One region of the Psychrobium sp. 1_MG-2023 genome, then DNA from elsewhere that is predicted to be linked to it. Evidence: predicted binding sites of a transcription regulator. Region 1 holds the regulator's gene; the other holds the start of a gene.
The links. Region 1 encodes ArgR, which controls arginine synthesis, uptake and breakdown. Its sites were predicted from a motif close to ANTGAATANNTATTCANT; they were not measured.
Positions count from the first base shown of each region.

Region 2: gltA (citrate synthase) is a predicted target of ArgR. The motif match lies at 11,610-11,627, and genes of this name have one in related genera.

Region 1 is NZ_JAUYVJ010000008.1:101,053-116,635, forward strand. It holds gene Q8W26_RS06125 (DUF6701 domain-containing protein) at 1-1,009, opposite strand, end outside; gene Q8W26_RS06130 (type II secretory pathway protein) at 1,063-1,500, opposite strand; gene Q8W26_RS06135 (prepilin-type N-terminal cleavage/methylation domain-containing protein) at 1,490-2,281, opposite strand; gene Q8W26_RS06140 (prepilin-type N-terminal cleavage/methylation domain-containing protein) at 2,281-2,835, opposite strand; gene Q8W26_RS06145 (type II secretion system protein) at 2,825-3,292, opposite strand; gene mdh (malate dehydrogenase) at 3,462-4,397, opposite strand; gene argR (transcriptional regulator ArgR) at 4,794-5,264, shown strand; gene Q8W26_RS06160 (Dyp-type peroxidase) at 5,291-6,214, opposite strand; gene Q8W26_RS06165 (ABC transporter ATP-binding protein) at 6,298-7,341, opposite strand; gene Q8W26_RS06170 (iron ABC transporter permease) at 7,338-8,969, opposite strand; gene Q8W26_RS06175 (extracellular solute-binding protein) at 9,028-10,035, opposite strand; gene lepB (signal peptidase I) at 10,151-10,804, opposite strand; gene Q8W26_RS06185 (M48 family metallopeptidase) at 10,905-11,912, opposite strand; gene Q8W26_RS06190 (YjgN family protein) at 11,912-12,979, opposite strand; gene Q8W26_RS06195 (general secretion pathway protein GspB) at 13,080-13,751, opposite strand; gene Q8W26_RS06200 (ExeA family protein) at 13,751-15,352, opposite strand; gene Q8W26_RS06205 (multifunctional CCA addition/repair protein) at 15,488-15,583, shown strand, end outside.
Region 2 is NZ_JAUYVJ010000003.1:6,033-21,615, reverse strand. It holds gene Q8W26_RS02125 (biopolymer transporter ExbD) at 1-291, shown strand, start outside; gene Q8W26_RS02120 (energy transducer TonB) at 293-913, shown strand; gene Q8W26_RS02115 (lipopolysaccharide assembly protein LapB) at 914-2,173, shown strand; gene Q8W26_RS02110 (DUF885 family protein) at 2,267-4,096, shown strand; gene dusC (tRNA dihydrouridine(16) synthase DusC) at 4,100-5,044, shown strand; gene fusA (elongation factor G) at 5,267-7,354, shown strand; gene Q8W26_RS02095 (GlxA family transcriptional regulator) at 8,389-9,387, opposite strand; gene Q8W26_RS02090 (MAPEG family protein) at 9,682-10,122, shown strand; gene gltA (citrate synthase) at 10,232-11,515, opposite strand; gene sdhC (succinate dehydrogenase cytochrome b556 subunit) at 11,998-12,384, shown strand; gene sdhD (succinate dehydrogenase, hydrophobic membrane anchor protein) at 12,378-12,722, shown strand; gene sdhA (succinate dehydrogenase flavoprotein subunit) at 12,724-14,490, shown strand; gene Q8W26_RS02065 (succinate dehydrogenase iron-sulfur subunit) at 14,501-15,211, shown strand; gene sucA (2-oxoglutarate dehydrogenase E1 component) at 15,418-15,583, shown strand, end outside.

The DNA of each region.
Region 1 (15,583 bases):
CCACATGGCTCCAAACGTTTAAGGGAATAGTTTGCAAGCTAGTAATAATTTTATCCCCAGTGTCAGACCCAGTCATAAACGCTAACCGATTCCCACCATTAATAAAAACACCTGAAAAGGTAAAATCATTGTAACTTAAAGCAGAGTCTGCCCAAAAAATTGGAGAACCAAGATAAGGAAGAGCAGTGCTATTAAAATCAGACGTTGGGCGGATCCAAGCAGCCAGAGTAAAGCTGTCACCAATAGTGTTATCCACTTCAATAAAGTCATTTGCACCATCAAATGAACCATAACCACAGGTCCCCGGATTCCCATTGTTAACAGGATTAGCAAAGGCAGGCGATACACCATTATATGACTGACCATGATTACTACCGATAGTATCAATCACCGAATCCCCCCCCCCCCAAGCAGCCTCATCAAAATGCCATTTTGATTTTAAGGTTATTGACTCATTAATAATTTGGGGGGTGAGGGATAAGTATTCAGTGGCAACAATGCTATAATTGCCTGAGCCACGCTTCCAAGCTAGTTGAGAAACAGCGTTACCTGTGCGTTCATAGTATTCCATAACAATAGGATAGCTAACACCCGCCTCAAGTGTTATTGGTGAATTGATACTAAAATCATCTCTTGCTGCATGGTTTGTCCAGTTATTGATAACTCTATTATTATTTACCCATAACCTAACGCCGTCATCACTTGTTGTTCTAAACGTATAACCACCCGACACACTAGGCGTAACAAAACCACTCCAACGTACAATAAAGTTATTTGTTACTACCTGACCATTATTCCTTAATAAATTAGCAGGTCCGCCCTCAGCCCAGTTAAAGTCTACCTTTGCATCTACTCGTTCAAGATCTGCTGCTCTATTTGGAAATAGAGAATAGTTCCCGTTGTTTCGCTTCCAATATTCTGCTTTTAATCCGTTTGTTACAGCTTTAGCCGGTAACGATAGAAGTAAGGACATCAAAATTAAAAATAAATAGGTACTAAGTTTTATCATAAAAAGCCTTGAATATTGTTACTTAGCAAGAAGGAATAACTCATGAATTATAGTTACTTATGACGTGCATCAACAGCCACACTTCGCTGCACCACAAACTCTCCCGCACTACAGCTCGCTTCACTGGTAATTCGAAAATGGGTATACCCCGTCTCGACCACAGAAAACTCATTACAGGTTAAGTTAATTGAGCAACCACTAAACCCTGTAATATCAGGCATGTTGTAACTTGGGGTTGCTAAACTGCAACTCGGTGTAACACCGGGGCCTAACACTTCATTGAGTGCACGTTCAACGCCACTGTTCGCGGCATTAAATGCTCTTGCACCATACACTTCATACACCATACTTCGGCTACTATCACTTGATATTTGAACGATCGCTAAGCCTAAAAACGCTAAAACAATAATCACAAATAGTGCAATCACTAGCATACTCCCTTGCTGCTTAAGCAAGCGAGGGTGATGTTGAATACTTCTTTTAGGGAACATTAACAACATGCACCTCATTATATAACTCTAGCACTTCATCTTCGTAGCTAAATTCAAAGTTTAATTGCACCACGGCATTACGAACCAGTGTGGCATCAAGTAAGGTAAATGGCGTTACATTCGATTGCCCTTTGGCCATTAACACTCCCGTCACTGATGGCGGTACAGGTTGCGCCACCGCCGGAGAGTACCCCTGATATCGCATCACTCTTTCATTGTTTACCTGACAATAAGAAACAGGCTCCTCAACAATGAAATACCGCTCTGTCGGTGACTCCTTTAAAAAACGCACTGAATTTTCCAACGTTAACGTGATGACATTATCCGTACTTGTTGGGATAGATTTAATATCAAAAATTTTACCGCTGGTACCACTAGAGCTACTGTAGATATCTGCCGCTCTAAGTGGATAAACGATTATTTTTGGGCTGGGCCAAGTTGCGGTTATTTGACTATTCACCACTGTCACTTGATCAGACGCAGCTTCTGGCGCAACTGGAATATCGACATAACTCGAGCTGGCAACAATCGGCATAAACTCAACACATTTTCCATCATTTGATACTCTGACGCTATTAGGTAATGCACTACGTAACTCTCGCGTTAACCGCTCAATCAAAAAACGGCTATCACTAATTTGACGATCTCGCCCTGCGGTATCTTGATAAACCTCAAAACCAAAACGGACAAAAGAAGTAGTACCGACACCAACAATCGCTAACACGATAATGACGATGATAAGCTCAATTAACGAAAACCCCCGCTGTTTACACTGTGTCATCAAAAATTACCTCGATAACTGGCAAAGGAAAGTACATCATCATTAGGTAAGGTGACATCAATCATAATCAATTTTACATTAGTTGCCGTGACTGATGCAGCATCTTTAACACCGTCATAATCATTATCGTAGAACACTTCGACTTTAAGTGAGTAGTTAACATAAAGATCATCATATTTAAGGCTAGAAGAAAGCATCGTGCCTGTAATTTTAAAATCATGATAATCATCAACATCATTATAGGCATCACGAGACTCACCATCACTACCTAAGTCACCAGATGCAGTACACAAGACACCTGATTCACCACAACGCGTCAATCCTAAGCCCGGATTGGAATTTTCATCAAATGCTTTACCCCTAATTTCATTAAGCAAGGTATTCGCTAATTTAGTAGCACGAATTTCAAAGATAGGATCAACACTACGTTGCACCTGTGGAAAAATAAGCCCAGTTAATAGCGTCATCGCAATTGCAAAAGCAACAATGCCAATAATTAGTTCAACTAAGGTAAAACCACGGTTAATTTTTAGTATTTGTTGGTTATAGCGCATGAACAAACCCCTGTGACTCGATTGTCACGGTTAAGGTTTCATCTCCAACTATATCAACACTACAGCCACTACACAGACCTGTATTATCGGTCGTTGCTAACCCTTGGGAACTAAAATGAAGATAAAACGGGTAAGTCACACTACCAACGGTGGGTTTGATTACCACATCACCTAAGGCAATTCGCCGTTCACTACTTGGTAACGAGCCACAAGTGGCATCGGTATTTGGCTCGATACCAAAATATTCTGTCGTCACGACTAAACGCTTACAGACACCACGTTGGTTCATCGCTTGAAGTTGTAATAAACGAAGCTGTGCTAAAAATTGGTCACGTATCGCATAATGAGCGACTTCAGATTGGGTAAAAAAACGCGGCACAATACTCACTGACAGTACTCCAACGATTAGAATAACTAAGATCAGCTCGACGATAGAGAATGCCGATTGTCGTTTCATTGCTAACGATTCCACCCTGATGAATTATCAGACCAACACAAAGTCAGTCTCGCCAAGTATTATTACCATCATAGCAAGGAGTTAGCCTGCAAATAAACCTCTTTATTCAGACAAAAAAAAGTGCCACCTAGATAACTAGGTGACACTTTCTCAAATTAACAATTAACGATTAAGCGTTAACGAATTTTTCGCCTAGCTCGATATCACCTTTAAGTGTATCAAGCGCACCATTTAATGCGTCAGCTTCAAAGTCAGTTAGGTCACCGTAGCTTAATACTTCTTCTACGCCGTTTTTACCTAAACGTACAGGCTGTGCGAAGAAACGAGCTTTCTCACCAGGACCTTCAACGTAAGTACACTCAACAACACCTTCTTCGCCGTTAAGGGCACGAACAAGAGATAGACCAAAGCGAGCAGCCGCTTGACCCATAGAAAGTGTAGCAGAACCGCCACCCGCTTTAGCTTCAACAACTTCAGTACCAGCGTTTTGGATACGAGTTGTTAATGCTGCAGTTTCTTCAGCTGTGAACTCAGAACCAGACTGAGATAATAGAGGAAGAATTGTCACACCAGAGTGACCACCGATTACTGGCACTTCAACATCAGCTGGGTTTAAACCTTTAGCTTCAGCAACGAACGTATTAGCACGGATAACGTCTAGTGTAGTAACACCGAATAGACGCGCAGGATCGTAAACACCTTTCTCTTTTAATACTTCAGCAGCGATAGCAACTGTCGTGTTAACTGGGTTAGTGATAATACCGATTAGGGCTTTAGGACAAGTGTCAGCACATACAGCAACTAGGTTCTTAACGATACCAGCATTGATGTTGAAAAGATCTGAACGGTCCATACCAGGCTTACGAGCAACACCAGCAGAGATAAGAACAACGTCAGCACCTTCAAGTGCTGGTGCTGAATCTTCACCGCCAAAACCAGTTACTTTTACATCTGTTGGGATGTGGCTAAGGTCAGCAGCAACACCTGGAGTTACAGGAGCAATATCATATAAAGATAATTCAGAACCCGCTGGTAATTGAGTTTTTAATAATAAACCTAGTGCTTGGCCGATACCGCCAGCTGCGCCTAATACTGCAACTTTCATAACTTTCTCCCTCAGAGATTAATAATAAATTTAGGATAGCTCCCATTCCTCTTACTTTAATCTTAAAAACGCCAGATGACTATCAGACTAAAGACGAGATTAATAGGTAGAAATCATCACATCATAATGTGAACTAGCCCATAAAAATTCCGCCAAAGTATACCCTAATTTTGACGCTAAGCCATACCTCAATAAAACAAACGTTTTAGTGACAGACTTATTTGAGGTTTACAATCACAAGATGAGAATGATTTTCAACCGTATTATGGTACTAACTATGCAGGAGTATAAAGGCTAAAATGTTTTATGCAAACAAATAAATAAATATTGAATAATTTTAGATTTTTATGCAAAATAGTGAATAGTATCTTTAATAATAAAAATAACTGGAACAGCATGAGAAGTTCGCAAAAACAAGACCAATTAATCAAAGCCTTTAAAGCGCTATTAAAAGAAGAACGTTTTGGATCACAAGGCGATATTGTTCTTGCATTACAAGAGATTGGTTTCGAAAGTATTAATCAATCAAAAGTATCCCGTATGCTAAGCAAATTCGGCGCAGTTCGCACTCGCAACGCTAAACAAGAAATGGTTTATTGTTTACCTGCCGAGCTAGGTGTCCCTACGACAAGTAGTCCCCTTAAGAACCTTGTTATCGATCTTGACCATAATAACTCATTGATCGTGATTCGTACTAGCCCAGGTGCCGCGCAATTAATTGCTCGCTTACTCGACTCTATCGGTAAGACCGAAGGTATCCTCGGCACCATTGCCGGTGATGATACTATTTTTATCGCGCCAGCCCAAGTCAGTGAGATAGATAAAACGTTAAACACGATTAAAGAATTATTTAACGTCAGTCTTTAACGTAACTCCCCAACGATAGCAGCCCGTCATTGATGGGCTTTTTTATTTAAAAAACTCATTGAAGGGGCAAAGAAAGCCGCCCCTGTGACAGCCTGTGTATATTTCAACAAATGATCATAATGCCCATTATTGTCACCTACGATCATACTGCGAAGCATCAACTCAAAATTAAGCGGCGTATGGCAACAAGAAATAAAAAACAACCCTTGCTCTTTCATATCTCCGTAAGGCATCGACTGACGTAATATCTCTAACGATTTACCCTGATTATCTTTGAGACTGGTGCGTCTAATATGTGACGTTTTAGGTTTATTAAACGATGAATACTCATGGTTCTCCTGTTTGGTTCGACCAATAATATCCTCCTGCTTTTTCACCTTTAGATTATTCCACTTCTTTAGGTCATGCTGATAACGCTGAATATGGATATAACTGCCGCCACGGAACTCTTTATCGTCATCGCTCACTAGCGCCACTTCTTGCCGATGTAGCCCTTTCGGGTTTTCAGTGCCATCAACAAAACCAGTTAAATCACGATTGTCTAAATAGCGAAAGCTTTTAAGCTCTTCAACCAAATTTGCCAAATCTTCAAACATTAAGCAAATCTCATGACTTACCATATAGTTAATATCTTGGCGGTCACAACGAATTTGAATGAACAGATCGAACGGACATGCAGGTGCATGACGATCGCCATGGGTTAACGAAGGAAAAGGTCTGAGTAAAGCAGGGCGAGAGTCGGGGTATAATGCATCCCAGTAATTTGCACCGACAGCAATAAAAGCGGAAAAGGCAACATCACTATAAAGTTCGGTCATTTCATCAAGGTAATGACTAACCTCACTTAACTGAGCACGAATTGCATGCTCTTGACCTTCTACACAATCAAACAGCAAATATTGTCCGTGTAAATTCCCTTCCGCACAAATACCCGCTTGCTCTCTTGCCATGGTGACGCCCCGTCTTATGTTTGAATAATCGAATATTCTATCTTATCAAGCAAGAATAGGAAAAGTCCTGCTAAATATTTTATCTACCCAGCCATATTAAAAGTAACTAATGCATGCTCTTCGACACCAACATCAAGTGATTGCCCCACAACAAATTCCTCATTGCTGTGTACTTCTAATGCTAACGCAGTATCTTTTTCATCACGTACTCGATACACCCAATGGCTTCCACTAAAAAAACAATGTTCTACTTTGAAATCGCCACCTTGTTGGTGAGATAATTTTAGCTGTTCAGGACGTAGCATCACTGTGCAATGGTGCTCACGCATAGTTTTATCATCAATGACAATATCACCAAGGCGTGTCATCACTCGCTCACCATTGACGCCATTAATTTTAATGTAATTAGCCTTACCCATAAAGTTTGCTACATAAGGAGACGCAGGATTTTGATATAGCGTTTGTGCTGTTCCAATCTGCTCAATTTTCCCTTGATTAAAAATAGCGAGTTTATCAGCGAAAGCAAAAGCTTCGTCTTTACTATGAGTAACAAACACTGCTGGGACTTGCTGCTGCTTTAAAATTTGACGGATCTCAATCATTATCTCGCCACGAGACTGACTATCGATATTAGAAAATGGCTCATCCAATAACATTAAATCAGGTTGATAAGCTAACGCCCTAGCAATGGCCACACGTTGCTGCTGCCCACCGGATAATTGGTGCGGATAGCGCTGTGCAAAGTCCGTAAGTTTCACAAGACTGAGCATCGATGAAATACGCTGTTGCTGTTCCTGCTTAGACAGTTTTCCTAAACCAAAGGCAATGTTTTTTTCTACAGTTAAGTGAGGAAACAGTGCATAATCTTGAAAAATCATTCCCACATTACGGTGTTCACTAGGAAGCATCACTTTAGATGAACTAACCAACTTATCACCTAAATAGATCTCTCCCGCACTCACCGCCTGCAGACCAGCAATACTACGTAACAATGTTGTCTTTCCACAACCGCTTGGTCCTAACAAAGCTAATATTTCATTCTTGTCTAATGCCAATGATAACTCGCTGATCACCGATTGATCGTTATAATCACAAGCCAAGTTATTAATAGTTAACTGAGTCATTATTGCGCTTTCTCCAAAGAGCGGTTTAAGAAAATTAACGGAATTAAGCCGACTAAGACGATAACAATGGCGGCTAGGGCACCATGCTCTAATTGCTCATCAGATACAAATTGATAAACGTATGTCGCGAGGGTTTCATAATCAAATGGGCGTAGTAATAATGCCGCTGGCAACTCTTTCATCGATTCAATAAACACCAATAATGCCGCTGCAAAGCACCCTTTTCGCACAAGAGGTAAATGAACTTTAAATAACATCTTTAATGGTGACATACCTAAGGTAACACTCACCATATCAATGGATGGCGTGACTTTATTTAAACTCGATTCAACTGAGCCTATGGCTATGGCTGAGAAGCGCACCACATAACCTGCAACAATGGCGAATAAAGTACCGGATAATATTAAGCCTGGACCTTCTTTACCAAAGTATTCCCATAGATCATTAATAGCATGGTCAAAAAGACTTAGTGGGATCAACACCCCAATTGCTAGGACAGTGCCCGGTAATGCATAACCAGAACTGGCAATTTTAGAAGGCACAGAGCTCGACTTATGTTGAGATAATCGTTTAAAGAAGCTTAATAAAATGCCTATTGCAACACAGATAAAAGAAACAATAACCGCTAATGAAAAGCTATTGATGCTGTATTGAATAAACTCATCGTTCCACGACTGCTCAAAATAATCAATAGCCATGTCAATCAACAATATAAACGGCAAACCAAACGCTAACATAAATATTGAGATACAAAGGCCCGTTGCAGCATACGCTTTAACGCCAGTTAGCTGATAACGATTAATCTGCTCCTGACCGGTTGTTCGTTGATAGTTTTTCTGTTGACTTCGGCCAAAACGCTCAAGCGAGATTAAGACAAACAAACAGGCTAACATCAGGGCTGATAATCTTGCGGCAGCAGCCAAACTGCCATAGCCTACCCACGTGTCATAAACGGCAGTGGTTAACGTCGGCACAGCAAAATAATGCACAACCGCAAAATCGGCTAATGTTTCCATAGCAACCAACGCTACGGATACAGCAATGGCAGGACGAGCGAGTGGTAACGACACTCGATAAAAGCTTTGCCATGCAGAACAACCGAGCATTCGGGCAGACTGTAACAAGGACTGAGATTGCTCTAAAAACGAGGTACGAGCCAATAAAAAAACATACGGAAATAATACGAGGGTTAACATAACGATTGCACCATTGACGGTGCGAACATCAAAGAACCAATAATCCTGAGCGTTTTTCCAGCCAAAGAGTTCACGCAAACTGCTTTGAATAGGCCCGGCGTATTCCAACAGATCGGTATAAATAAAAGCAACCACATACGAGGGCATCGCTAACGGTAACAATAGCGCCCACACAAACACACCGCGCATTGGGAATTGGCACATCGCGACTAACCATGCCAAGGGCACACCAATCAGCATGGAAAGAAAAGCAACACCAAATACAACCAGAAAGGTATTAATGAGATATTGTGGCAAAACCGTTTGCCACAAATGACTAAACACCGCTTGGTCATCACCAAACGATTGCCAGACAATTGCCATTAACGGCATGAAGATTAATAATGACAAAAGCCAGCTAAAAGCTGGCCATTTTTTATTTAACTGAATAAACATTGTTTATAGAAATACTTTCACCAAACATCCACCATAGATGATGGTGAAATAAAAAATATTATAGATCAAATTTCACTTGATCTAATAGCTTAAGTGCTAGCTTACGATTTTCAGCAATTTTATTCATCGCTAATTTATCGGCGCTAAAATCACCCCAAGACGCTACTAATGTCGATGGTTTAACCGCAGTATTAACCGGGTATTCCATATTCACTTCAGCGTAAATGTGTTGAGCTTGCTCACCTGTTAAATATTCCATTAACTGGATTGTCGCGTCTTTATTACGGCTATATTTAGTTAGTGCCATGCCACTCACGTTAATATGGGCACCGCGATCTTGTTGGTTCGGAAATAAAATATGTACCGAATCGGCCGCAGGCTTTTGCTTTGGATCGCTAACCATCTTACCAAAATAGTAACTATTACCTAAGGCAATGTCACACTGACCTTGGTCAATCGCTTTAATTTGGCCACGGTCATTAGCTTGTGGTTTACGTGCTAAGTTGCCTTTAAAACCTGTTAGCCATGTTTTAGCACCTTCATAACCATGATGCTCAATCATCGAAGCAATTAATGCCACAGTATACGGGTGCTTGCCACTGCGAGTACAGATTTTACCACTAAATTTTTTGTCCGCTAAGTCTTCGTAACTAATCGCAATATTTCCAACACGCGCTTTAGAGGCAAAAATGTTACGAACTCGAGTCGTTAAAGCAAACCACTCATTGCCATCATCACGAAGGTGCTGAGGAATATTTTTATTGATAACGCTGCTATTGACCGGTTGTACCAAACCTTTATCTTCGAGTTCCATGAGGCGGCTGATGTCAGTGGTTAACACTAAATCGGCTTTGGTATACTTACCTTCACGCTCTAAACGCTCAGCTAAGCCTTTTTTAGCAAAAACGACATTAACTTTAATACCTGTATCTTTAGTGAATTGCTCAACGACAGGGTCGATTAGAAATGATTGACGGTAAGAATAAATATTAACCTGCTCCGCACTAGCGGCGACCGAGGTAGCTAAAGACATTGCACCAGCAATGATTGCGATGATTGATTTCATACTTCTCTCTAAATAATAACTATTATCATTTCAGCCATTATAGTGAACTATCAGTGACTAGCAAGAGCTAATCACAAATAGTTAACAATTTATTGATGTAACCCCACACGGACAATTAGATTAGTGGCATTAATGAACGCTCATTGCGAGGCGCGTAATATTGTTGATAATTAAAAGATATTAAAACCTTGGTTGCACGTCCGATAATCTCATCGCGAGGTACAAAGCCATAAACACGTGAATCTGCACTATCCTGTCGATTATCACCTAACACTAGATATTTATCCTGTGGTACAACGACCTCACCAAAAGAGTCTAACTCTGTCACACCTTGGCTATAAACCTGTATCTCATGATCTAAGTTAGGTAGCTGTTCTGTTAACTGCAATATATCAGCATCCTCACCAACAACCCCGTAGCTGACAGCTTGACCGTTGATTATTAACCGATTATTAATTAACGCCACCTTATCACCGGGCTCACCAATGACTCGCTTCACCATGCGGCTTTCAGCTGCCGCTGATTCAAATACAACAATCTCGCCACGCTTGGGCTCATTTAGGCGCACTAATGAATGATTTATGAAAGGGACTTTGACATCATAGGCGAGTTTATCAATGACAATTTGATCACCTGGAATAATCGTTGGCAACATCGAACCTGTCGGGACACTGTTATAATCCGCTACAGCACTTCTAAATACACTCATTAATAATATAAATAGAAGAAAACCTCGATTCTCTTTAATGGTTTTTTTTAGTTTATTCATCTTAGTCCCTAACTTAACAAACAGTATATTTGGTAAGTTAGGGGGCTAAATAATTGAAAAGTTCAATAAGCCAATAAAATTAACCTTACCTCAGGTTAGGTTACTCTTTATTAAACTTAAGAGCATTATCAATACGCTCTTGTATCTCGGGGTGAGTAGACAAGTATTGCAATACATCAGCATTTGATTGCTTTTTAAGCTCACTAAAACTGCTCATTGCATCAGCAAATGCAGTCGTCGGTTTACCCAGAGCCACTAATTGCTCAAGTGCATAGTTATCTGCTTCTCGCTCCATATCTCTAGAGAAGGCGTTTTGCACAAGGGTTGATCCTGAACCAATGATTATTTCACCAATACCATCAATATCGCCAAAGATCATCGCTAGTACAATGGCATTACTCACCGATTGAGCAATCAAACGTAAGCTATGTTGCTGCTGAACATGACCAATCTCATGAAGTAAGATTGCCAATACCGCATCGGGGTTATCTTCTAAACGATTTAATAAGTCATCAGTGATCACCACAGTACCATTAGGCAAAGCAAATGCATTCGCCCCAAAATAATCACTGCGATACACATGCAGTACAAACTTTTCAGGTGATAAATTTAAGCTCGTTAATGCACTTTGCCATTGCTGCTTCACTTGCTGCTGACGTTCTTGAGCTAACTCACTAGGCTTGAGCATTAACTCTTCGATGATATCAAAGGCTTGCTCCCCCATGGTCTCGCTCACAGCGTCTGGCACTAACACCACACTCGCTGCCGCCATTCGAGGCATTACAACGGCGAAACAAAACCATAACAGCAAAGGCACACCGACAATCGAAAAAGCAATCAGCGGTTTATGCGACTCTAAACGTTCAAGCATCGAAGGTTTAGCATAAATGCGCGCCTTGGAATCTGCGGCAACAAATTTACCGCCATCCTCAAAGACAACTTCTTGTGCTACACCGGGAATGCTTGACGAAATTTTTAAGCTAGACGCAGAATAATCAAGTTGCTTCTCAACTAAAAAAAGTTGTGCAACCCCTTCCTTGACAAGCAGTTCGGCTTGCTCAGCCTTACTGCTTGCTGGGTAATAATAAGTCCCTTGTATCATCGTCATTAGGTTAATGCGATATCAACATCAAAGACTTCAGCGGCTTCTTCAGCAAATGATGACTGCTGCTCTTCCATTGTATCTAATACCGCTTGCGCGCCATCAACAATCTCTAGCTCGGTGACAGAGGCTAAATAAGCAGACTGACGAATTGCGGTCCATGGGTAGGCAAGCCCTAAGGTAAAGACAATAGCTAACGTATTAACAAATAAAAGCATTGCATATTCACTAACACTTACTTTAGAAGTAAAAGTCGTTAATCCTTCGATTTCTGTGTTATTAAAAATGTGATTACGGATACGAGCACGGTAAATAGCGCTGATCACACTAATTAAAATTAAGTAAACAACCAGCATAATCACGCCTGCGAAGCTCATCAATGAATCAAGGTTCAAACCATCACTCATGCCACCAGCAACAGCGCCTGCACCAACGGCGATAGAAACAGCAACACCAAACATTATGCTCACACCAAGAACAATCAATGAAGTCGAATAATACTCAACCGCTGAAATATTCGTTTTAAGCGGCTTGTCACCATAGCTTAAGTTTGAGTAAATATATTCATCCATTTTCTTAAGCGCCCAAGGCAAAAGTAAATATAAGGTGAATACAGATAAGATAGGTAAGATAATGAAGTATAACAGCGCATACCCATAACTCCCCTTAAAGGCAAAACGAACATTACGATAACTCGTCATCCGACTATTAAAGCGCAAGCTTTGGTTAATTAACCACGGCATTAAAAACAATACCGCCACAATCACCGCTAAACCGACCATTGGTAGAAATTGAGTTGTTAGCGTATAGACTGCAAATAAAATCACAGCAAGAATGCGCCCTTTTAATATCTGCATTGGTGTCGCTAAGTAAGAGAAATTATGGTTATCAATCGACGTATTACCATAAAAATATTGCAGTGTACGAACCTTAGCCCACGCAGAATAAATACCTAACGTTACTATGCTGAGTAAAATATTTACTAGCCAAATACCAAAAAACTCACCTGCCTTGCCTGTAAAAACGACCGGGGTTGTTGTGGTCGATGCTGTTGAAACATCACTATTTTCCATAATAGTTATTCCTGTTATATCAATTGATTAAAAATGCGACGTTAGTATAGCAGCGATTTATAATATTAAAAGGTTACTAAGAATGATTCTTAATAAAGCACTACCAGCTGCTTAATGCAGGCAAGGTAAATTGACGCTGTTGCATTTCAATCACCACCTGTTGTGGCTCAATAGCAATTAAGCGCATAGAGGCGTTAATTAACTCCCCCTGTTTAACCACTTGGTTATTCACCCTAACCCAACGCTCATTGATATCACTGGCATAAATGTGTGAGCTAAACTCAAGCTCTGGGACTAAGTTTTGATACCACTGTGGATATTGCGCCAATGGCTGTGCATGTAGCTTTGCTTTTGGCTGTTGTGAGTCCTGCTCCATTTCAGCTAATACTTTACTGAACCGTTGCGCAAGTTGTGACGAAGGATCGATTACTTGCTCAGGAGCTTTAGAATTTTTTGTCGTTGTCGCAGGCATTAATTTTGATGAATCATTGCTAACAACAACTTGTTGATTAACCACCTTCGCCGTTAAACGAGGCTGATAAACAGGTGGGGGTGGCAAGGCCACTTGCTCAACAGCGAGCTCATAGTTTTCCACCTGATTGGATTCTACAGTGCTATATGAACTGACTTTGACTTGCGGGGGAGCACTCACTGCCGTTTGCTGCCTAGCTTCATCAATTAACATCAAATCGACAAATGCATAACCACTAACACAACCAACAACAAGCGTAATCACCGGAAGTGACCACCATGGGTTTATTTGAGAGCTCATTATCGCACCACCTGTAGCATGTGGCTTTGTTGTTTCATCGCCACCTGTAATTTTAATAAGGTCTTTGCACCAGCAATGCCATCAACGGTCAATTGGTGCTCTTGTTGAAAACGCTTTACTAAAGACTCTAGCGCATAATCAAATACTGCTGATGCAGCGTTATTCACTTGATAGTACTGATTGAGCTGTCGTGACAACGTCGCTACTTCATCACCGCGACTGTTGAGACGTAAACTTTGATTAAAAGCCGTTTCAGGTTGCCATAACAGAGTAAAGTCACCAGCTAAATGCTCAACAAGCCATTGTTTAGGAATCGAGAACTGGTTTTGATTAAACTGAACCCGTGCTGATGACTCGTCTAGCGACAGCACCACACCATGATATACATTCCCTTTAACGTTAATCGTAATCTTTGCTGGGTGGTTATATTCTAAAAGTTCACGCCAACCAGAACCTGAATGACAACGTAAACCATAGTTTAGTGCTGACTGACAAGGCGAAGTACCTGCCCCTTCAGCTGTTCCCCATACCCCCATGAGTGCAGAAAAGGCATTTTGTTTTAGTGTTGCTCCAGTTAATAGCGGTAAAAGCTGCTGCTCTAATGCTATCTTCTGTTCAACTGATGGCACATTCTCATGTTGCACAGTAGGGGCACCATGGGTCAATGATGATGTCGTTGTATCCCCTGTCACCGAACTAGCATAGAGCCAAGCGGTAAGCGCAAAACCTACGGCAAATGTGACACCGCTTAATGCGACAGGTACACGCCATGAAGACACTGGTGGCGAAACCTCATCAATCGCTATAACATCTTTCGCAATGTCAGCAATTGTTTTTTTACCAATGTCCGTTAGTTGTTCACCGTAAGCTTGCAATAGTGCTTTATCGCACATCACATTTATAATTCTTGGTATGCCTTTGCTAAGCTGATGAATATAGTTACAGGCTTTTTTATTAAATAACGCGCTATCACGTCCAGCAATGCGTAAACGATGTGCAATATACGCACTCACATCATCACTGGTTAATGGCGTTAAGTGATACCTTGCGGTAATCCGCTGCGCTAACTGACGCAAGTGTGCCTGTTTTAATTGTTGTTGCAACTCAGGCTGGCCAATCAACACCACTTGCAATAGCTTTTTATGATCGGTTTCTAAGTTAGTTAATAAACGTAATTGCTCAAGCACTTCACTTTTTAAATGCTGCGCTTCATCAATCACCAACAAGGTATTACGACCCGCTTGATGATTTTTAGATAAAAACGTACTTAATAAATCAGTTAGCTGCTTAAGTGTAGGTTCATTGTCATAAGCAATATTAAGCTCATCACATAAGGTTGCTAAAAGCTCCAGTTCACTTAACGTCGGGTTTAAAATAGACGCAATATCCGTCTGTTCAGGTAATGATGCTAACAACGAACGCGCTAACGTGGTTTTACCTGTGCCCACTTCCCCTGTCAGTAACACAAAGCCACCGCCTTCATTAAGGCAATACTGCAAATGACTAATCGCTTGTTGGTGCTGCTGACTTAAAAATAAATATTTTGGATTGGGCGCAATAGAAAATGGCGCCTCATTGAGGCCATAAAAAGCCTGATACATGAGCAGATATCCTTAAAAATGACAGCATGAGCTAAAAACGCTACTAAAATAATCAGTCAGCACTGAAAAGTCAAAGATCCAAATCTCAACCATCAACTGATATACTAGCTATACAATAACTTTATAGGGCTTATAGTGGATATCTATCTTGTCGGTGGCGCCGTTCGCGATCAATTATTACAACTTAATGTTAAAGACCGAGATTGGGTTGTGGTTGGCGCAACGCCCACG
Region 2 (15,583 bases), on a different contig from region 1:
AAAGAGTCTGGTTTTGATGTTAATAAGCCTAAAGCTCAACAAGCGAGTAAGAAAAAATCTGCCAATATCTTTATTGCAATTGATGGTGCAGGCCGAGTTCACATGGAAAAACGCGTTGTTGATATTAAACGTGTTCGTGCGAACGTTGAGCGTATGCTTGCGGAGGCACCTGAAGCTGCTGTTATGATCCAAGCTGACATCGACACTAAACATGGTGTTGTTGTTAAAGTAATGGATCAGGTTAAAGCGGCAGGTATCGATAAACTTATGGTTGCAGCTGAGGAAGAATAATATGATAAGAGCATTGGTCGCCTTAATACTTGGTGCCGTTGTTACTTTCGCATTATTCGCATTTATGGCCTTTTTGGTAAGCTTTGGTGGTGAAAGACTTCAGAAGTCTGAGAAAACACCACCATTGGTTATAAATCCAGAAAAGCAGGAAAGTAAAACGCAGCAAAAAGCTAGATTTAAACCTAAACCACCACCGCCGCCTGATCAGCCGCCACCACCTGCGGAAGTTCAGCCGGACACTAACGATGCCGACACGGGTATGTCTTTTGACTTACAAGGTGTTGATGTTGGTGGTGTATCGTCGTCAATGGACGGCCCAGGTGCTGGTATGGCGCAAGACGGTGATGCAACGCCTATCGTTCGAATTGAACCACGTTACCCGATTAAAGCGGCGCGTGATGGTAAAGAAGGGTACGTAGTACTAAGCTTTACTATCAATGAGATTGGTGGTGTTGAAGATGTGAAAGTTATCGAAGCTCAGCCTAAACGCTTATTCGATAAAGAAGCACGTCGCGCACTGAAACGCTGGAAATACAAGCCTAAGATGGTTGATGGTAAAGCAGAAAAAATGCTTAACCAAACTGTACGCTTAGACTTCTCTTTAGACAAACAGGGGAAATAGATGATGAAACACTCAAATAAATTCGCTGCGGTTCTATTGAGCACTGTTATTGGCTTTTCTGCTTTAACAACAACGTCAGTAGTGGAAGCTGCTGAAAAAAAACGTAAGACTTACACGCTTTCTGAGCGTGTAGGTAAAAAAGTTGGCACCATCTATGATTTGTATTCTTCGGATCAAATTGATGAAGCGATCAAACTTGCGTTAGAGTTAAAGCCGAAAAAACCATACGACAAAGCGTATATTAATAAGTTCTTAGGTAGTATGTATGCTGGTAAGCAAGGTAAAGGTAAGGAGGCGATTAAGTATTTAAAAGCCTCTGTAGAAGCCGATATCTTAAGTACAAATGAGCATGCTAGTGCTATTCGTACTGTTGCCGATTTACAATTGCAAGAAAAAGAGTTCAATGGCGCCATCAAGTATTACAAGATGTGGATGGAGTTTACTGGAAAACAAGATCCTGCAATTTGGGTACGAATTGGTAACGCTTATACTCAATTAAAACAGTATGCTAAGACTATTGGTCCTGCCGATAAAGCGATTGCTTTATACAAAGAACCGAATAAAAACCCTTACTTACTGAAATTGGGTGCTTATTATGAGCTTAAACAGCCTGCTAAAGCGATTGGTGTATTAGAAACATTAGTTGAAACGTTCCCTGAAGAGCCAAAATTCTGGGGTCAATTAGGTCAGTTTTATATGCTTAATGAGCAATATGAAAAGGCCCTTGCGACAATGCACATTGCCTACATTAATGGTTATTTAACCAAAGGTAGTCAAATTCGTGTGTTAGCTCAATTATATGCTAATAATAACATTCCACATCGCGCAGCCAAAGTATTAGAGAAGCATATTAAATCCGGTGAAATCGACCGTGATGAAAAAATGCTAAAAGTCGTTGCTGGTTCTTGGCATCAAGCTAAAGATATCAAAAAAGCGATTAAATACTATGGTGAAGCAGCAGCAATTGCTCAAAATGGTGAGTTATACTACAAGCAAGGTCTGTTAGCCTTTGAACTAGAAGATCATAAAGGTGCAATCAAAGCGCTTAAATTAGCATTGAAAGATGAGAGTTTAAGACAGCCAGATAATGCATTATTTACGATGGCACAAGCACACTTCTACAATAAACAGTACAAGTCTGCTTATGCGAAGATGGTTCAAGCCTCTCAAGGCAAATCAAAGTCTGTAGCTAAAAATGCTAAGATTTGGATTAACTACATCAAAGATACAGCGAAGCGTAAAAAAGTAGCTTATCGTTAAGCCACTTTCTTATAACACTCTGTTATACTAAAGCCCCGCCTAGAGCGGGGCTTTTTTTTGCCATTCTATTTTCAATTCGATGTGAGCACTGTTATGAACAAAAAATTATTAGTAAGCCTCTTATTTCCACTGGCTTTGATGGGCTGTGATGATGGCTTTAAAGCAGTGCAAAAGCACCAAGTAAAAGAAATGGTTAAAACATCGACTGATGAAAATGTTAACTTTACTACGCTTGCAGACCAACTATTTGAAGAGCAATTGCAACTTTATCCAATGGCTGCTGTATATAGCGGTGATTACCGTTATAACGATTTATTTGTTGATAACCTTAGCGATGACTTTTTAAAGAAAACACACAATCTAAATGTGAAGTATACGGCATACCTAAACAGTATTGAGCGTGATAAATTGAGTGCAGAGCGAAAGATTAGTTATGACATTTTGCAACGTGAACTAGAGCGAGCGCTCGATGAAGAATCATTTCCTGGGCGTTTTATTCCTTTTACTCAGTTTTCTTCATTAATGAGTACGATGGCCCAACTTGGTTCAGGCCAAGGGGCACAGCCATTTGAAAGTGTCGAAAACTATCAACAGTTTTTGCGCCGTTTAACCGGTTATCTTGCTTGGTTTGATAGTGCAAAAGCGCGTCTAAGCCAAGGCGCAAATAGTAAGGTTGTGTTGCCTCGGGTGTTAGTTAACCGTATCTTACCACAGCTTGAAGCACAGATTGTTGATGACGTGACTCAGAGCACCTTCTATCAACCGATTAACAATATGCCCGAATCATTTAGTGCGGAAGATAAAGCTGAGATTACAAAACAATATCAAACATTCATTAATACTCAACTTATCCCAGCTTACCAAGATCTTTATCAGTTTATTGAGGAAGAATACTTGCCTCACACTCGCGCAACTGCGGGTTACTCTTCCTTGCCAAGCGGTTTGCCTTGGTATCAGTTTTTGGCTAATGGCCATACAACGACTGACATGCCAGTCGAAGATATTCATCAGTTAGGGCTATCAGAAGTAAAACGTATTTTAACCGAGATGGATAAAGTGCGTCAGCAAGTTCAGTTTGATGGTGATCTTAAAGAATTCTTTGAACATTTAAGTAGTGAACCTCAATTTTTCTTCAGTGAAAAACAGCAGCTGATAGAAGGTTACAATCTATATAAGGAACGTATTGATGCCGTGTTGCCTCAGTATTTTGATGTGACACCCAAAACACCTTACGTAGTTAAAGCCGTTGAAGCATTTCGCGAGCAAAGTGCAGCAGGCGCATCATATAGCCCGGGCAATCCTGATGGCAGTCGTCCAGGAACGTTTTATGTTAATACCTATAACCTTAAAGCTCAGCCTAAGTGGGGGATGATGACTTTGTCTTTACATGAGGCAGCTCCTGGACACCATTTCCAAATTTCGATACAACAAGAGCTAGAGGGACTCCCAAAGTTTCAACGCTTTGGAATGCAAACGGCTTTCATCGAGGGATGGGCATTATATTCTGAGCAGTTAGGGATTGAGATGGGCTTATTTGACGACCCGTACCAACTTTTTGGTAAGTTAGCCGATGAAATGCTGCGCGCTATGCGTCTAGTTGTTGATACGGGTTTACATGCCAAGGGCTGGAGCCGTGCCCAAGCAATACAATACATGTTAGATAATTCTGCGATGGCAAAATCAGATGTTGTTTCTGAAGTCGAACGCTACATGGCACTACCTGGTCAAGCGCTCTCTTATAAAATAGGCCAGCTTAAAATTATGCAACTGCGCCAATACGCTCAGGAACAATTAGGTGAACAGTTTGACATTAAGCAGTTCCATAACCAAGTGTTGTTAGATGGTGCATTACCCTTAGCTATTCTTGAGAATAAGATTAACGACTGGGTTCAACAGACTAAACAGGCACGGCAGGCTAATTAAACAATGAGATTAACTTTAGCACCGCTAGAGGGGGTCATTGACCACCTTGTTCGCGATATGTTAACCGAGCTTGGGGGATTTGATTTATGTATCACCGAGTTTTTACGTATCTCTGATGCGCTAATGCCGGAACGTAGTTTTTACAAACTGTGCCCTGAACTGCATAACAACGGTTATACGCCGGCAGGTGTGCCCGTACGCTTGCAGTTGTTAGGACAGTGCCCAGATTTACTCAGTGAGAATGCAAATCGTGCTATCGAACTAGGCAGTCATGGGATTGACTTAAACTTAGGTTGTCCGAGTAAAACCGTCAATAAGCATCGTGGCGGTGCGGTGTTACTTAAAGAGCCTGAGCGTATCTATCATCTAACTAAAACAATGCGTGAAAACATCGCAAGTGATCATATCTTTTCAGTGAAAATACGTTTAGGTTGGGATGACCCTATCGCCGTTCATGAAATTAGTGATGCGATAGTACAAGCGGGGGTAAGTGAATTAACCATTCATGCCCGCACAAAAGTGGACGGCTATAAGAGTGATGCAATTAAATGGCCTGCGATTACGCCTATTCAAGCAAAGCAAGCGATTAAAATTATTGCCAATGGTGAGATTTGGAGCCGTCAAGATGCACTCAATTGCCAAGCGGTTACTGGCTGTGATGATTTAATGATTGGCCGAGGTGCATTGGCTATGCCTAATTTGGCCGCTGTTATTAAAGGTCAACAGGAACCGATGGACTATCAGCAGTTACTCGCATTGTTAGCCAAATACTCTCACTTTGAGATTGATGGTGACAAAGGGAAATATTACGCCAACAGAATCAAGCAATGGTTAAACTACCTGCGTCGTCAATACCCAGAGGCAAAAGCGTTATTTAGCCAAGTACGAACTCTACACAAAACGGACGATATTCTTGCAATAATTGAAAATCAATTATCAGCTGCCTAATATTACAACGGAAAATAAGTGATTTAACGCACTAATTTTCCGTTCCCTTTCCTCTTCTATTGTTTTTTTTGGACTAGCAGTTCCCATCCATGCGACATTCCCTTATAATGTCGCGTCACTAAAAGAACCCCTATGGGAATGACAGGACGAAAACGGCGCTAAGCCCTTGGTATACCGTCGTTCCTCATAAATTTTTGAATAAAACTTTAATAGAGTAAAACAATGGCAGATTTATCAAAATACAGAAATATTGGTATCTTCGCTCACGTTGATGCTGGTAAAACAACAACAACTGAACGTATCTTGAAGCTTACCGGTCAAATTCACAAAACTGGTGAAGTACATGACGGTGAGTCAACAACTGACTTCATGGAACAGGAAGCTGAGCGCGGTATTACTATCCAGTCTGCTGCTGTTACTTGTTTCTGGAAAGATCATCGTTTCAACGTAATCGATACTCCAGGACACGTTGACTTCACAGTTGAAGTATACCGTTCTCTTAAAGTACTAGACGGTGGTGTTGGTGTATTCTGTGGTTCTGGTGGTGTTGAGCCACAATCAGAAACTAACTGGCGTTACGCTAACGAATCTGAAGTAGCACGTCTTATCTTCGTAAACAAATTAGACCGTTTAGGTGCTGATTTCTACCGTGTTGTTAAGCAAACACAAGACGTACTAGCTGCTAACCCACTAGTAATGGTTCTTCCAATCGGTACTGAAGATGAGTTCGTTGGTGTTGTTGATCTTCTAACTCGTAAAGCATGGGTTTGGGATGATTCTGGTCTTCCAGAAAACTACGAAATCCAAGATGTTCCTGCAGACATGGTTGACAAAGTTGAAGAATACCGTGAACTGTTAATCGAAACTGCTGTTGAGCAAGACGATGACCTAATGGAAGCGTACATGGAAGGTGAAGAGCCTTCTATCGAAGACATCAAACGTTGTATTCGTAAAGGTACTCGTACAATGGACTTCTTCCCTACGTACTGTGGTTCAGCATTTAAAAACAAAGGTGTTCAATTAGTACTTGACGCTGTTGTTGATTACTTACCAAGCCCTACTGAAGTTGACCCACAACCGTTAACTGATGAAGAAGGTGAAGCAACGGGTAACTTTGCACTAGTTTCTCCAGAAGAAACTTTCAAAGCGTTAGCATTTAAAATCTCTGATGACCGTTTCGGTGCTCTAACTTTCGTTCGTATCTACTCAGGTACTCTTAAGAAAGGTGATACGATTCTTAATGCTGCTACAGGTAAAACTGAGCGTATTGGTCGTATGTGTGAAATGCAAGCTGATGATCGTAACGAATTAACTAGCGCACAAGCGGGTGATATCATCGCTATCGTTGGTATGAAGTCAAACGTTCAAACAGGTCACACATTATGTGATCCTAAAGATCCTATCATCTTAGAAGCAATGGTATTCCCTGAGCCAGTAATCTCTATCTCTGTTAAGCCTAAAGATAAAGGTTCTACTGAGAAAATGGGTATCGCTATCGGTAAAATGGTTGCTGAAGATCCAACATTCCGTGTTGAAACTGACGAAGATTCAGGTGAAACAATCCTATCTGGTATGGGTGAGCTTCACTTAGATATCAAAGTAGATATCCTACGTCGTACATACGGTGTTGAGCTAGAAGTTGGTCAACCACAAGTTGCTTACCGTGAAACTATCACGCAGCCAATCGAAGATTCTTACACGCATAAGAAACAATCTGGTGGTTCTGGTCAGTTCGGTAAAATCGATTACCGCATCAAGCCAGGTGAGCCGGGTACAGGTTTCGTATTCAACTCTTCTGTTGTTGGTGGTAACGTACCTAAAGAATTCTTCCCTGCTGTTGAGAAAGGTTTTGCCTCAATGATGGACGAAGGTGTTCTAGCTGGCTTCCCAGTATTAGACGTTGAAGTTGAATTATACGATGGTGCATTCCACGCAGTTGATTCATCTGCAGTAGCATTTGAAATCGCAGCAAAAGGCGCATTCCGTCAATCGATTCCAAAAGCTGGCGCACAGTTAATCGAACCAATCATGCACGTTGACGTATTCACTCCAGATGATCACGTTGGTGATGTTATCGGTGACTTAAACCGTCGTCGTGGTATGATCAAAGACCAAATGGCTGGCGCAACTGGCGTTCGCATCAAAGGTGACGTTCCTCTATCTGAAATGTTCGGTTACATCGGTTCACTACGTACAATGACTTCAGGCCGTGGTCAGTTCTCTATGGAGTTCTCACACTACATGCCTTGTCCGCAAAACGTTGCAGACCAAGTAATTGCTGACGTTAAAGCAGAAAAAGCTAAGAAGTAATCTAACTTAGATTGCAATTAACTTTTTAAAAGCCCCGCTAGGTAACCTAGCGGGGCTTTTTGTTTTTTAAACAACCGTCATTGTGCAAAGCCCGACGGTGTCAGCCCTGCCTATTTATAACCGTAGCCTAAATGTTAATCATAAAACGAGATCCTGAATAAAACACTTTCAGGACGACGATATGTGGTATTACTAAAGGCTTCTTTGCGGTATCTTTTAGCTGGCATCTGTGAGTTAATCATAAAGCGAGATCCTGAATAAAAACACTTTCAGGACGACGATATGTGGTATTACTAAAGGCTTCTTTGCGGTATCTCTTAGCTGGCATCTGTGAGTTAATCATAAAGCGAGATCCTGAATAAAACACTTTCAGGATGACGATATGTGGTATTGCTAAAGGCGTCTTAGCGCCACCTTGTAGCTGGCATCTATATGTTAATCATAAAACGAGATCCTGAATTAAACACTTTCAGGACGACGATAAGTGGTATTACAAAAGGCGTCTTTGCGGTATCTCTTAGTTGGCATCTGTGAGTTAATCATAAAGCGAGCTCCTGAATAACACACTTTTAGGACGACGATAAGTGGTATTACTAAAGGCTTCTTAGCGCCACCTTTTAGCTGGCATCTGTGAGTTAATCATAAAGCAAGATCCTGAATAACACACTTTCAGGACGACGAAATGTAGTATTACTAAAGGCATCTTAGCGCCACCTTTTAGCTGGCATCTATATGTTAATCATAAAGCGAGACCCTGAATAAAAACACTTTCAGGACGACGATATGTGGTATTGCTAAAGGCGTCTTAGCGCCACCTTGTAGTTGGCATCTATGTGTTAATCATAAAGCGAGATCCTGAAAAAACACTTTTAGGACGACGATATGTGGTATTGCCAAAGGCGTCTTTGCGGTATCTTTTAGCTGGCATCTGTGAGTTAATCATAAAACGAGATCCTGAAAAAACACTTTCAGGACGACGATATGCGGTATTGCCAAAGGCGTCTTTGCGGCATGTTTTTAGCCGGAATCCCTGCTTAAAAATATTCAGCAGTACTAAAACTACGGCGGTATGCTTGAGGTGATAAGCTGACCTGTTTTGTAAATGCACGTCTAAATGCACTAATATCATCATATCCGACTTGTGTAGTTATTTGCTCTAAGCTCTGGTTAGTGTTTTCTAATAGTTGCTTTGCTTTATCTATCCGTAAGCGTTGTAAATAACTCGCTGGAGTTACTTTAACAGCACTTTTAAAGCGGCGAATAAAGGTTCTAATACTTAATCCGCAGTAATTGGCCATATCTTCCACGCTAAGGGGCCTGTTTAAGTGTCTTGTCAGCCAATGCTGACAATCGGCTATCTCTTTGTCCTTGTGTCTCAGCGTATGCTGTAGGCTCATATATGGAAGCTGAGATGAGCGGTTCTGGTCAACTAACATGATCCGTGATAGCTGAGCAGTAATTTGGTGATTGGTATAACGCTCAATGAGCTCCATACAGAGCGTTGTATAGGCGGTGGTGGCCCCAGTTGTCCAAATGTTGTCATTTTTAACGACTAATTGATCCATAATTAAGTCTACTTGAGGAAAACGCTGTTTGAAAATGTCGCTTAGCCACCAACTTGTCGTGCACTTCATTCCGTCGAGTAGTCCAGCTTGTGCAAGAAAAAAGCTCCCAGTACAAAAAGTACAAATCAACGTATCACTAGTAAAAGCTTCTTTTAGCACTGGAATAAATTGGCTTAATTGAGTGTGGTGATGTTTTAAACTTAAATCCTTATCATCATGATAACCACCAATTAAAATAATGTCGGCACGATGCAATGACGATAGTGCTAGGGTAGGGCTAAAGGTTAATCCTGATGAGCTAATTACATCTTGATCAGACACAGAAACTAACTCCACATTAAATAAGTTAAATGTATCTGTGGCACTGTAATAACGGTGCACTGAATTGCATATATTAAAGAGATCCATCGGGCCTGTAATGCTTGAGGCCATGCAATGGTCAAAAATAATAATCGCGACTGTTTTCATATGTCTCCTTATGTTGTCACTTAAGGCACTTAATGTGTCATTTTTGCCACTTTATCTCAGTTGGTGTCGGAGTACAATAGTGACCGTTCAAGGTGAGGACAGTAAAAAGGGGAAAGAACATGGGACATATTAAGGAATTAACTGGGATTACTTTGCTAATAGTGAACCTAATGGCAATCGGCTACCTAAGCCTATCTAATGATTTATCAATCGCAAGTCAGGTGATTGTTTTACCTTGGCTATTGATTCAATCATTAATATTTGTATTAGTATTTAAGAGGGAGAGGAAATAGGATGAAATCAAGTCAAACAGTGTATGCAATGGATGCATTAATCTATCCAGTGATAGCGTTATTGTGCTTAATATTACTAGTGCTGCTACTTACCGTTACGAGAAGAGTGAGAGGAGCGAAGCGTAAAGCTGTGCCTGTTAAAGTCTTTAGAACCATGCAGATGACTAATGTCGATGAATATTATGTCACCCCAGGAAATAACTTTAATAACCTCATGCAGTTGCCATTATTGTTCATCCTATTTGTACTGTTTTGTATCGTGACGAATGAAATCGATATGTTCTATGTTGTCGCGAGTTGGCTATTTGTCGCAAGTCGTTATATTCATTCTCTGATACATATCACGGTCAATAATGTTTTGTGGCGAGTAGTCAGTTATGCCGTTGGTACGGTAGTGTTATTTATCTGTTGGTTTAGGTTACTTTTTAGTTTAACCAATTAAATAATAAATAATAAATAATAAATAATAAATAATAAAAAAAGCCCGCTGAAAACTTTCAGCGGGCTTTTAGTTTCTATACATATTTAGTTGTAACAACTAATGTATGGAATTATTTTTCGTGTGGCGTAAAGTCACGTGCTGCTTCACCAGTGTAAAGCTGACGAGGACGACCAATTTTGTGTCCTGGTTGGCTTAACATTTCGTTCCAGTGAGATACCCAACCAACTGTACGTGATAATGCGAAGATTACCGTGAACATTGAAGTAGGGATTCCCATTGCTTTCATGATGATACCTGAGTAGAAATCTACATTAGGGTATAATTTCTTCTCAACAAAGTATGGGTCTTCTAGTGCGATGCGCTCAAGTTCCATTGCTACGTCTAACAGCGGATCTTTAACGTTTAATTCGTCTAGTACTTCGTGACACGTTTCACGCATTACTGTAGCACGTGGATCGTGGTTTTTGTAAACACGGTGACCAAAGCCCATTAGGCGGAATGGGTCTTCTTTGTCTTTTGCTTTAGCAACATACTCTTCGATGCGATCAACACTACCGATTTCTTCTAACATGTTTAGACATGCTTCGTTAGCACCACCGTGAGCAGGGCCCCAAAGAGACGCGATACCCGCAGCGATACAAGCGAATGGGTTAGCACCTGATGAACCCGCTAAACGTACAGTTGACGTAGAAGCATTTTGCTCGTGATCTGCGTGAAGCGTGAAGATACGGTCCATTGCACGTGAAAGAGTTGGGCTTACTTTGTATTCTTCTGTAGGTACAGAGAACATCATATGTAAGAAGTTTTCAGCGTAGTTTAGGTCATTGCGTGGGTAAACAAATGGTTGACCGATGCTGTATTTGTAGCTCATAGCTGCCAAAGTAGGCATCTTAGAGATTAAACGGAATGCAGCGATTTCACGGTGACGTGGGTTAGCTACATCCATTGCATCATGGTAGAACGACGATAACGCACCAACAACACCACACAGGATTGCCATTGGGTGAGCATCGCGACGGAAGCCTTTGAAGAAGTGTACTAACTGATCGTGAACCATGGTGTGGTTTTTAACGATGTGTACAAATTCTTCGTATTGAGTTTTAGTAGGGGCTTCACCGTATAATAGAATGTAACAAACTTCTAAGTAATCAGCGTTTTTCGCTAATTGGTCGATTGGGTAGCCGCGGTGTAATAAGATGCCTTTCGCACCATCGATGTAAGTGATTTCAGACTCACAAGATGCTGTAGCCATGAAACCAGGATCGAAAGTGAAATGTCCTGTTCCGCCAAGCTTGCTGATATCGATTACATCGTGTCCAGCGGTACCTGAGCTGATTGGTAGTTCAATCAGGTCCTGGCCGTCAACCTGTAGGGTGGCGTGACGCTGTGTCATACGATTTGCTCCTCTTTTATTTTTAAAGTTTTATATTACTTCTATGCACAATTTATTCAGCATAGATAAATAATTGCCCGTATTTAACCTAATAATTGCATAACTTGTCAATTTAAATGGCCGTTTTAACCGAATAATGCTGTTTTAATGCACATCTTATGCTTAATTATTGTGCTTCGCGTGTTCGGGCTAATACATTCAGTCAATTTTGTCTATATTGAGTGTTTAAAAAGTCTATAAAAAGACTGACAAATAACAATAACTTTTAGGTTATTTAGACCACTAGGTTAATTGTATTTGTGCATGAGTCCCAGTATACTTTTGTCGGATTTATTGGGGAGTTAAGATTTGACACAATCCGATAAGATCCAAAGGAGAGGAGGATAGATTATTAACGGGTGTTAATAATTGAATTTTTTCTTGTCGAAGTCCGAGAGGCTTCCTCTTTTATAACAATAATGGGCTTCAATAAGTAGAGCTAAGTGAGCACAATCGTGAAAAAGCAAAGACCTGTAAATCTAGACTTACAGACCGTTAGCTTTCCATTAACTGCAATCGCATCTATCTTACACCGTATTAGTGGCGTCATCATGTTCGTCGCAACGGGTATTTTAATGTGGTTCCTGGCTGAATCATTATCAGGACCTGTTGGTTTTGCAAATGTACAGGAGTTAATGGGTAGTTTTCTGGCTAAGTTCATTTTCTGGGGAATCCTAACGGCATTGGCCTATCACCTTGTAGTAGGTGTGCGTCATATTGTCATGGACATGGGATACGGCGAAGAATTAGACCAAGCGACAGCATCAGCGAAATTTACAATGATTGCATCTGGTGTACTATCGTTTTTAGCAGGAGTTTGGGTATGGTAAATAATGCAGCAACATTAGGACGCAGTGGCGTTCATGATTTCATTATCATCCGTGTAGCCGGTATTAATCTAGCATTATACGCTATTTTCTTATTAGGCTTTTTCCTAACAAACGATGTTAATTACCTTTCTTGGAAATCTTTATTTTCAAATCTAGGTATGCAGGTATTTACTATTATCACCTTATTGTCATTACTAGCTCACGTGTGGATTGGTATGTGGCAGGTGTTAACAGACTACGTAAAACCTGTAGGTCTTCGTTTCATTCTTCAGTTGGCATTAAACGCAGCAGCATTCAGCTACGTTATCGCTGGCCTAGTTATTCTATGGAGAGTCTAAGGTGAGTATTCCTGTTTTAGAATTTGATGCAGTAGTAATTGGTGCCGGTGGTGCTGGTATGCGTGCTGCATTACAGATCTCACAAGAAGGTAAAACTTGTGCATTGATCTCAAAAGTTTTTCCTACTCGTTCACATACCGTATCTGCGCAAGGTGGTATCACCGTTGCTCTAGGTAACAGCCATGAAGATAACTGGCACTGGCACATGTACGATACTGTTAAAGGTTCTGATTTTATCGGTGACCAAGACGCTATCGAATATATGTGTGAAGCGGGTCCTGAAGCTATTATCGAACTAGAGAACATGGGTTTACCTTTCTCTCGCTTTGAAAACGGCAAAATTTATCAACGTCCTTTTGGTGGTCAATCAAAAGAGTTTGGTGGCGAGCAAGCAGCACGTACTGCGGCCGCAGCTGACCGTACTGGTCACGCGTTATTACACCTGCTTTACCAACAGAACGTTAAAAACAAAACCAATGTATTCAGTGAATGGTATGCCCTAGACCTCGTTAAAAATGACGAAGGTACAGTTGTTGGTTGTACTGCAATGAACATTGAAACTGGTGAAGTTGTTTACTTCAAATCTCGTGCAACAGTATTAGCTACTGGTGGTGCGGGTCGTATCTATGCATCAACAACGAATGCTCACATCAATACTGGTGACGGCGTTGGTATGGCAATCCGTGCGGGTTGTTCAATGCAGGATATGGAAATGTGGCAATTCCACCCGACAGGTATCGCAGGCGCTGGTGTTCTAGTGACTGAAGGTTGTCGTGGTGAGGGTGGTTACCTACTGAACAAAGACGGTGAACGTTTCATGGAACGTTACGCACCTAACGCAAAAGATTTAGCATCTCGTGACGTTGTTGCTCGTTCGATGATGAATGAAATCCGTGAAGGTCGTGGTTTAGATGGTCCTTTAGGTCCACACTGTTTATTAAAACTTGATCACTTAGGAAAAGAAACGCTTGAGTCACGCCTTCCAGGTGTTTGTGACTTATCTCGTACTTTTGCTCACACTGATCCAGCTGATGCGCCGATTCCAGTATTACCAACATGTCACTACATGATGGGTGGTGTTATGGCTAACATTCACGGTCAAGCGTTAACACGTGGTGAAGACGGTGAAGACAAAATTGTTGAAGGTTTATTCGCTGTTGGTGAAATTGCTTGTGTATCTGTACATGGCGCAAACCGCTTAGGTGGTAACTCACTACTTGATTTAGTGGTATTTGGTCGTTCTGCTGGTAAATACTTAGGTGAATACCTAAATAACGATTTATCACACAAAGATGCTTCTGAAGCAGACATTGATGCAGCACTAGCGCGTCTGAACCGTTGGGAAAATAACAAAGACGGCGAAGACCCTGTACAAATCAAGAAAGATATGCAGCTTTGTATGCAGCTTAACTTCTCTGTATTCCGTGAAGGTAAAGCGATGGCTGAAGGCCTAGCTGAGCTTAAGAAGATTCGTGAGCGTCTACAAAACGCTAAGCTGTCTGATAACTCTGCTGAGTTCAACACGCAACGTATCGAATGTTTAGAATTAGATAACTTAATGGAAACAGCTTACGCAACTGCAATGGCTGCTAACTTCCGTGAAGAATCTCGTGGAGCTCACTCTCGTGAAGATTTCCCTGAGCGTGATGATGACAACTGGCTATGCCACAGTGTTTATCACCCAGAGTCTGGAACGATGACTAAGCGTGAAGTTAACTTCTCGCCTAAGACACGTGAAGCATTCCCACCTAAAGCTCGTACATACTAAGGAGAGAGTGATGAAAAAAGTATTCTCAATTTATCGCTACAATCCTGATGTTGATGCGAAGCCGTACATGAAGGATTATACGTTAGAGTTAGAAGATGGCTCTGATATCATGGTTCTTGATGCACTTATCTTGTTAAAAGAACAAGATCCAACATTATCATTCCGTCGTTCATGTCGTGAAGGTGTATGTGGTAGTGATGGCGTAAACATGAATGGTAAAAATGGCCTTGCATGTATTACTCCGTTATCTCACTTACAAGGTGAAAAAATCGTATTACGTCCATTACCTGGTCTACCGGTAATTCGTGACTTAATCATCGATATGAGCCAGTTCTACACGCAGTACGAAAAGATTAAGCCTTACCTAATTAACGATGGTAAAGAGCAACCAGCACGTGAGCATCTACAGTCAATTGAAGAACGTGACAAGTTAGATGGTTTATACGAATGTATTTTATGTGCATGTTGTTCAACGGCTTGTCCATCATTCTGGTGGAATCCAGATAAGTTTATTGGCCCATCTGGTCTGTTACACGCTTACCGATTCTTAATCGATAGCCGTGATACAGCGACTGATGAGCGTTTAAGCGAGTTGGATGACGCATTTAGTGTATTCCGTTGTCACGGAATCATGAACTGTGTTAGCGTTTGTCCGAAAGGATTAAATCCAACAAAAGCCATTGGTCACATCAAGTCTATGTTGTTAAACAGAGCTGTTTAATATGGACCTTGACCTAGGGTTAATAAAAAAATAAGAATCTAAATAGCCATACTCTCATTGGAGGGTTGGCTATTTTTACGTTAGGAACATTTAAAATTTTTGATTAAATTTGGCTTTAATGATAACAATTCTCGATTGGGTTTTGTGTTTTAAAGCATTGTGACTAGATTTATTGTAGCGTTTGGCTAATTTAAAAAGGGCAAAAAATGCATGAAGGCATAATGAAGGCGTGGTTAGAATCATCACACCTAGCAGGTGCTAATGCTGGCTATATAGAAGACTTGTATGAAGCATACCTTGAAGATGCGACATTAGTTTCTGATGAGTGGAGAGCTGTATTTGAACAGTTACCACGCGCAGAAAGCGATGCAG